Regions from separate parts of the Streptomyces winkii genome, predicted to be linked through region 2. Evidence: riboswitches for the same ligand, from Rfam matches in the RefSeq annotation. Region 2 holds a riboswitch; the other holds the start of a gene.
What was found. Region 2 has a riboswitch for glycine ahead of gcvT (glycine cleavage system aminomethyltransferase GcvT). Riboswitches for the same ligand answer to the same signal wherever they lie in the genome.

Region 1: another riboswitch for glycine. It lies ahead of gcvP (aminomethyl-transferring glycine dehydrogenase); the one in region 2 lies ahead of gcvT (glycine cleavage system aminomethyltransferase GcvT).

The regions. Positions count from the first base shown of each region.
Region 1 covers NZ_JASTTH010000003.1:705,540-709,946, forward strand. The annotation lists partial or broken gene QQM67_RS11575 (DNA polymerase IV) at 1-729, shown strand, start outside; gene QQM67_RS11580 (PRC-barrel domain-containing protein) at 666-1,109, opposite strand; glycine riboswitch at 1,367-1,462, shown strand; gene gcvP (aminomethyl-transferring glycine dehydrogenase) at 1,650-4,407, shown strand, end outside.
Region 2 covers NZ_JASTTH010000009.1:301,445-305,851, forward strand. The annotation lists gene QQM67_RS26760 (enhanced serine sensitivity protein SseB) at 1-141, opposite strand, end outside; gene QQM67_RS26765 (AAA family ATPase) at 333-1,097, opposite strand; glycine riboswitch at 1,365-1,473, shown strand; gene gcvT (glycine cleavage system aminomethyltransferase GcvT) at 1,614-2,768, shown strand; gene gcvH (glycine cleavage system protein GcvH) at 2,910-3,290, shown strand; gene glyA (serine hydroxymethyltransferase) at 3,368-4,407, shown strand, end outside.

The DNA of each region.
Region 1 (4,407 bases), on a different contig from region 2:
GTCGATCTCACCGACCGGGCGCTCGTCCAGGCCCAGGTCGCACGGCTCGCGGACCGCTGTACGGAGCGGCTGCGCGCTGCGGGCAGATCCGGCCGCACGGTGGTGATCAAGGTGCGGAGTTACGACTTCTCCACCCTGACGCGCTCGGAGACCCTCCGCGGCCCCACCGACGACTCGGGTGTGGTGCGCGAGGCCGCGGCCAGGCTGATCGACACCGTGGACACCACGGCGGGCGTGCGGCTGCTCGGCGTCGGCGTGAGCGGCCTGGCGGACTTCACACAGGAGGATCTGTTCGCACAGGCACATGCACAGGCGACGGCGAGCACCGGTGAGTCCACGGAAACGGGGGCCGAGGCCCCGGAGCGGCCACGGCAGGGACCGGCGGCGGTAGCGGAGACGGCGGAGCTGCCGGGCGGCGGCCGGCGCTGGGTCCCCGGACGGGACGTGCGGCACACGGAACACGGCCACGGCTGGGTGCAGGGCAGCGGCCTGGGACGGGTCACCGTGCGGTTCGAGGACCCGGGATCGCGGCCCGGGCGCGTACGTACGTTCTCGGTCGACGATCCCGCTCTGGAGCCGGCAGAGCCGCCGCCGCTCGCCGCGATGTCGCGGCACGGCCGTGCGGATCCGCCGGACCCGGCAGGGGAAGCGACGGAAGAACCGTCTCAGCTCTCGGTTCCCGCTATCCGTCCGAAGTCCCTGTCGGCAGGGGGCGACGAGGGGGACGAGGGCGATGCGGCCGAGCCCGGAGACTTCGCAGAGGGGGAGGCCGAGGGGCCCCCGGCCTCCGGTGAAGGCGGCACGTCCAGCCCGTAGTGGAGGTAGAGCTGAAGCTCCTGGCGCGGAGAGAGATGCCTGCCCACGCCCAGGACCGGTGTGCTGCGCACCAGAGCCCGCTCGAACGGGACGCGGAGGACGCCGCCGACCAGCTCGCTCGGTTCCAGCGGTACGAGGGCCTCGCGCCGGAAGAGCCCCGTGCGCACGGCCGCCCACTCGGGCTCGCCGGTCGCGTCGTCGAGGTAGACCTCGCCGATGGTCCCGATCTTGCAGCCGCTGCTGTCGAGCGCTCTGCGCCCGATAAGGCTCCGTGGATCGATGTCGTTCTGCACGGTCCCTCCAAGTCGTCCTGACCGGGGCACCGGGTGCGTCGCGCGACGAGGCCGGCCCTGGGTCTGGTGGTCTGACGAACCCCTCCCTCGGCCTTGCCGTACTGCCGCGCAACGGCGAGCTGCGGGGGCGCCGAGGACGCCGAGAGCCGGTCGTACAAGCCGTATTACCACCCAAAGGCACATTTCAGCGGTTGGCCACCCGAGTGCACCTCGGGGCCCCTGTGACAGGAACCGCTGGTAGGCTCGGAACCGGCTGTGGACCCCGAGCGGGAGAGTCCTCCGGCGTCAGCCGGGGGCGCCGAAGGAGCAACTCCTCCCCGGAATCTCTCAGGCTCACGTACCGCGCGGGTGAGGTCACTCTGGAAAGCAGGGCGGGCCGAGCAGTGCCTGGGCTCCTCCTCACCGACGGTGAAAGCCGGGCCGCCGCTCAGCCGGGGCGGGCCGGTGAAACTCTCAGGTCGCGATGACAGAGGGGGAGGGCGTCCGGGCACCAGCGCCGTGGTGTCCCCGAAGGTCACAGTGACCAGGAGGCCCCCGCAGATGACTGCCAACCGCATCCCTCTCGCCGATCTGGAACGCGGAACCCCCTTCGAATCGCGGCACATCGGCCCCGACGCCGGTGCTCAGGCCAAGATGCTCGCCCAAGTGGGGTACGGATCCCTCGACGAGCTCACCGCGGCCGCCGTCCCCGAAGTGATCAAGAGCAACGAGGCCCTGAACCTGCCGCCCGCCCGCACCGAGGCCGAGGTCATCGCCGAGCTGCGCGAGTTCGCCTCCCGGAACCGGGTGCTCCCGTCCATGATCGGCCTCGGCTACTACGGGACGTTCACGCCGTCCGTCGTCCTGCGGAACGTCATGGAGAACCCGGCCTGGTACACCGCGTACACGCCCTACCAGCCGGAGATCTCGCAGGGACGGCTGGAGGCCCTGCTCAACTTCCAGACCATGGTGGCCGATCTGACGGGTCTCCCGACCTCCGGTGCCTCGCTCCTGGACGAGCCCACGGCCGCGGCCGAGGCCATGGCGCTCTCCCGGCGCGTGGGCAAGGTCAAGCAGGGGGTCTTCCTCGTCGACGCCGACTGCCTGCCGCAGACCGTCGCCGTGATCCGTACGCGCGCCGAGCCGACCGGCGTCGAGGTCGTGGTCGCGGACCTGACCGACGGCATCCCCGCGGAGGTGGCCGAACGCGGCGTCTTCGGGATGCTGCTCCAGTACCCGGGAGCGTCCGGCGCCGTGCGGGACCACCGCGCGGTCATCGACCAGGCGCACGAGCTCGGCGCCGTCGTGACGGTCGCCGCGGATCTGCTGGCCCTCACGCTGCTCAGCTCGCCCGGCTCCCTCGGCGCCGACATCGCCGTGGGGTCGAGCCAGCGCTTCGGTGTGCCCATGGGCTTCGGCGGGCCGCACGCCGGCTACATGTCGGTGCGCGACAAGTACGCCCGCAGCCTGCCCGGCCGCCTCGTCGGAGTGTCCAAGGACGCCGACGGCGACCAGGCCTACCGCCTCGCCCTTCAGACCCGCGAGCAGCACATCCGCCGCGAGAAGGCGACCAGCAACATCTGCACCGCACAGGTGCTGCTCGCGGTGATGTCCGGGATGTACGCCGTGTACCACGGGCCCGAGGGCCTGGCCCGCATCGCCCGCCGTACCCACCGCTACGCGACGCTGCTCGCCGAGGGGCTGCGCGGAGGCGGCGTGGAGATCGTCCACGGCAGCTACTTCGACACCGTCACGGCCAGGGTCCCGGGGCGTGCGGCCGAGATCGTCGCCCGCGCCCGCGAGGCGGGCGTGAACCTGCGCGAGACGGACGCCGACCACGTCGGGATGGCCTGCGACGAGACCACGGGCCGGGCCCAGCTGAAGGCTGTCTGGGCCGCCTTCGGCGTGGAGGCGGACGCCGGGGAGCTGGACGACCGCGCCGTGGACGGCGAGCTCCCGGACGCACTGCCCGAGGCGCTGCTGCGTACCGACGACTACCTGACCCACCCCGTCTTCCACGAGCACCGCTCCGAGACGGCCATGCTGCGCTACCTGCGCAGGCTGGCGGACCGGGACTACGCGCTCGACCGGGGCATGATCCCGCTCGGGTCGTGCACGATGAAGCTCAACGCGACCGCCGAGATGGAGGCCGTCACCTGGCCGGAGTTCGCGTCGCTGCACCCCTTCGCGCCGGGCGACCAGGCCGAGGGCTACCTGGCGCTGATCCGGCAGCTGGAGGAGCAGCTCGCGGAGATCACCGGATACGACCAGGTGTCGTTGCAGCCCAACGCGGGCTCCCAGGGCGAGCTGGCGGGCCTGCTGGCGGTGCGCGCCTACCACCGCTCGCGCGGGGACGACCAGCGCACCGTGTGCCTGATCCCGTCCTCGGCGCACGGCACGAACGCCGCCAGCGCCGTGATGGCCGGGATGCGGGTCGTGGTGATCAAGACCAGCGAGGACGGCGACGTCGACACCGCCGACCTGCGCGCGAAGATCGAGCAGTACGGCGACGAACTGTCCGTGCTGATGGTCACCTACCCCTCCACGCACGGCGTCTTCGAGGAGCACATCACCGACATCTGCGCGGCCGTGCACGACGCCGGCGGGCAGGTCTACGTGGACGGGGCGAACCTCAACGCCCTGATGGGGCTCGCCCGTCCCGGCAAGTTCGGCGCCGACGTCTCACACCTCAACCTGCACAAGACCTTCTGCATCCCGCACGGCGGCGGCGGACCGGGCGTCGGCCCGATCGGCGTGCGCGAGCACCTCGCACCGCATCTGCCCAACCACCCCCTGCAGCCCGCCGCGGGCCCGTCGACCGGCATCGGCCCGGTCTCCGGTTCGCCCTGGGGCTCGGCCGGAATCCTGCCGATCTCGTGGGCGTACGTCCGGCTGATGGGAGCCGAAGGGCTGCGCAGGGCCACGCAGGTGGCCGTGCTCGGCGCCAACTACATCGCCAAGCGCCTGGAGCCGCACTACCCGGTGCTCTACACGGGTCCGCGCGGACTCGTCGCGCACGAGTGCATCATCGACGTACGGCCGCTGACGAAGCAGACCGGCGTGAGCATCGACGACGTGGCCAAGCGGCTGATCGACTACGGCTTCCACGCGCCGACCATGTCGTTCCCCGTGCCGGGGACGCTCATGACGGAGCCCACCGAGAGCGAGGACCTGGCGGAACTCGACCGGTTCTGCGAGGCGATGATCGAGATCCGCGGTGAGATCGACAAGGTCGGCTCGGGGGAGTGGCCCGCCGAGGACAACCCGCTGCGCAACGCACCCCACACGGCGGGGCAGTTGAGCCGGGCCTGGGACCATC
Region 2 (4,407 bases):
CCAGATACTGCTGCGACCGAACACCTCCAGCAGCCGGGCACCGGCGCCGGGCACCTGGAGGGAGGCGGCGAGGGCCTCCTCCAGTTCGTTGCCGGGCCAGCCTCCGCCGTGGCCCGGACCGTACTGCTGAGGAATGGTCATGACGGAAACATTAGTGCGGTGGTCACAGCGGGGTGCGGGCGGTCCGCCGTACGTGTAGGGACGGGGGTTCGGCGACGCGGCGGACCCGGAACGGCACCGCAACTGCCGCCGGAACAGCGGCCGGGGACACGGAACGCCCCGCCGCCACACCTCTGCCTGAAGGCTCCGCTCGAAAGCTCTGCTCGAAGGCTCTAGTCGAAAGCCATGCCCGTCTGGTCGAAGGCCATCCCGGCGAGCGCCCCCGCCGCGGCGCGGTCGAGGAGCACCACCGAACCGCAGCCGGGCGGCAGCCGCCCGGACTCCGCGTCCGCGATGAGCTGCCGCACGGCCCTGCGGTGGCGCATGAAGGCGTAACCGGAGACCGTCCGCCCCCGCTCGGCCTGGCTGCGCAGCGCCGTCGCGGGCGGTACGTCGAGGAGGACGAGATGGAGGGTGCGGCCCCGCCGGAAGGCGTCCCGGCCCAGCCAGTTGCGCACCCACGCCTGGCTGCCGCAGTCGTGCACGACGACACTCGCGCCGGAGGCCAGCGCGCGCCGCAGCCCCGCGTAGTGCGCGAGGCGGACGAGGGGACGGTAGACGGCGTACGGCAGCCACTGCGGCAGCGCGGCCGCCCAGCGTTCGCGCACGTCCTGGGAGTCGATGCGGCGGACGGCGTCCTGGAGCGCGAGGACGCGGCGGATCAGCGTCGACTTCCCGCTGCCCGGGAGCCCGGAGACGACGACCCGGTCGCCGGTGGGGAAGCGCAGCGTCCGGCGGACGGCCGTGCCACGCAGATCCTGGGGCACGGGCCTCGGGACGGCCGCACGGGCCGGGCCGGACGGCTCGGACTGTCCGGGCGGACCTGACCGTTCGCGCGTTTCGGGCGGCCCGTGGCCATCGGAGAGTTCATGGGGACCGTGCGCGCCGGGAAGCCCGGCCGCCGCGGCCGGAGCTGCCGTCTCCACGGAAGCGGGCACCCCGGTCGCGGCGGCGTCTCTGCGCGGGCCGGACGGTGAATACCCCCAGCCGGTCACGGTCGCGTACGCACTGCGCAGGCTGCCCACCTGATCGCCCCTCCCCGAATAAGGCCGCCGTCCGGCGGCTCGCCTCCGAGAGTGTCAAGAAATGGTAATGCGCAGCAAGGCGGCGTCATTTCATCCCCGAGGTCCCGGCGGCAGGCACCGTCGACGCCCCTGCGGCGCCGTGCCATCATGAGCGGGCCAGTCAACTCCATACCGGCCGCTTGAATCCACGCGGGAGAGTTCCCGGCCACGCGCACGCGCGGGGCAGCCGGGGCGCCGAAGGAGCAAGTCCTCCCTTGAATCTCTCAGGCACCGATACCGCGCAGGACGAGGCAGATCTGAAAAGCGGGCCGCTCTGTGCGGCTCCACCCACGGTGCAAGCCGCGGCCCCGCGAGGGCTCGTGGCGAACCTCTCAGGTTCCGATGACAGATGGGGAGGACATCCGCGTCACCGAGTCACGGGAGCCTGACATGAGCGACACCGACAGCGGCGCCACCCGCGGCGGCCCGCGCACCACCGCCCTGGACGCCGTACACCGCGCGCTCGGCGCGACGATGACCGACTTCGCAGGCTGGGACATGCCGCTGCGCTACGGCAGCGAACGCGACGAGCACATCGCCGTGCGCACGCGCGCGGGGCTCTTCGACCTCTCCCACATGGGCGAGATCACCGTCTCCGGGCCGCGCGCCGCCGAGTTGCTGGACTACGCGCTGGTCGGCCATCTCTCGCGGCTCGCCGTCGGCCGCGCCCGCTACACCATGCTGTGCGACGCCTCGGGCGGCATCCTCGACGACCTGATCGTCTACCGCACCGGCGAGCAGACGTACATGGTCGTCGCCAACGCCGCGAACGCGCAGACCGTGCTCGACGCCCTGCGCGAGCGCAGCGCCGGCTTCGACGCCGAGGTGCGCGACGACCGCGACGCCTACGCCCTGATCGCCGTGCAGGGCCCGGAGGCCGCGGGCATCCTGAAGGGCCTCACGGACGCCGACCTGGAGGGGCTGAAGTACTACGCGGGGCTGCCGGGCACCGTCGCCGGCCACGACGCCCTCATCGCCCGTACGGGATACACCGGCGAGGACGGCTTCGAGCTCTTCGTCTCCCCCGCCGACGCGGTCGCCGTGTGGGAGGCGCTCACCGAGGCGGGTGCGCCCGCCGGGCTCGTGCCGTGCGGGCTGAGCTGCCGCGACACGCTGCGCCTCGAAGCGGGGATGCCGCTGTACGGGCACGAACTGACCACGCACACCACGCCGTTCGACGCGGGCATGGGCCGGATCGTGAAGTTCGAGAAGACGGCGAACGACGGTGCCTTCGTCGGGCGCGAGCCGCTGGAGGCCGCCGCGGAGAAGGCCGAGAAGGCTCCGCCGCGCAAGCTCGTCGGCCTGATCGCGGAGGGGCGCCGCGTGCCGCGCGCCGGCTACGGAGTGGTCTCCGCCGCGGACGGCTCGGTCATCGGCGAGGTGACCTCGGGTGCGCCGTCGCCCACCCTCGGCAGGCCGATCGCCATGGCGTACGTCGACCCGGCGTTCGCGGAGCCCGGCACCGAGGGCGTCGCCGTGGACATCCGCGGCAAGCACGAGCCGTACGAGGTCGTGGCGCTCCCCTTCTACAAGCGGCAGCGCTGACATCCGCCCGGCCGGGCCACGCCGGGGGCCTCCCCCTCGGCCATGACCGCTGGGTGGTGCCCCCGGCCCCTTAACGTGTCGTGCGTCCCACTGGCCAAGACTGATTCCCTCCGTCCCCCTCTCATCCAGGAGAATCCCACCATGAGCAACCCGCAGCAGCTGCGCTACAGCAAGGAGCACGAGTGGCTGTCGGACGCCGAGGACGGCGTCTCGACGGTCGGCATCACGGCGCACGCGGCCGACGCGCTCGGCGACGTCGTCTTCGTCCAGCTCCCCGAGACCGGTGCCACGGTCACCGCGGGCGAACCCTGCGGCGAACTGGAGTCGACCAAGTCGGTCAGCGATCTGTACGCGCCCGTCTCCGGTGAGGTCACCGAGATCAACCAGGACGTCGTGGACGATCCGGCGCTCGTCAACTCCGCCCCGTTCGAAGGCGGCTGGCTGTTCAAGGTGCGCCTCTCCGGCGAGCCCGACGGTCTGCTGTCCGCCGACGAGTACGCCTCGTTCACCGCCGGAAGCTGAGCCGCCGGCCTCCGCCCGCCACCTAAGCCCGTACGTCCGCCAATGTGCCCGACCGGCCTGCCACCAGGGATGTTTTCATGTCGCTTCTGAACAGCTCTCTCCACGAGGTGGACCCGGACGTCGCCGCCGCCGTCGACGCCGAGCTCCACCGCCAGCAGTCCACCCTCGAGATGATCGCGTCGGAGAACTTCGCGCCCGTCGCCTCGCTGGAGGCCCAGGGCTCCGTCCTCACCAACAAGTACGCGGAGGGCTACCCGGGGCGCCGCTATTACGGCGGCTGCGAACACGTCGACGTGATCGAGGACATCGCCCGCGAGCGGATCAAGGCCCTCTTCGGCGCGGACGCCGCGAACGTGCAGCCGCACTCCGGCGCCTCCGCCAACGCCGCGGCGATGTTCGCGCTGCTCAAGCCGGGCGACACGATCATGGGCCTGGACCTGGCGCACGGCGGCCACCTCACGCACGGCATGAAGATCAACTTCTCCGGCAAGCTGTACAACGTCGTCGCGTACCGCGTCGACGAGGAGACGAGCCGGGTCGACATGGACGAGGTCGAGCGGCTCGCGCGCGAGCACCGGCCGCAGATGATCATCGCCGGCTGGTCCGCGTACCCCCGGCAGCTGGACTTCCCCGCCTTCCGCCGCATCGCCGACGAGGTCGGCGCCCTGCTGCTGGTCGACATGGCGCACTTCGCGGGCCTGGTCGCCGCCGGGCTGCACCCCTCCCCTGTGCCGTACGCCGACGTGGTCACGACCACCACGCACAAGACGCTCGGCGGCCCGCGCGGCGGCGTGATCCTCTCGAAGAAGGAGCACGCCAAGAAGATCAACTCGGCGGTCTTCCCCGGCCAGCAGGGCGGCCCGCTGGAGCACGTCATCGCGGCGAAGGCGGTGTCCTTCAAGATCGCGGCTTCGGAGGAGTTCAAGGAGCGCCAGCAGCGCACCCTGACCGGCGCGCGGCTGCTCGCCGAGCGGCTGCTGGAGCAGGACGCGGTGGACGCGGGCGTCTCCGTGCTCTCCGGCGGCACGGACGTCCATCTGATCCTCGTCGACCTGCGCAACAGCGACCTGGACGGGCAGCAGGCCGAGGACCGGCTGCACGAGATCGGCATCACGGT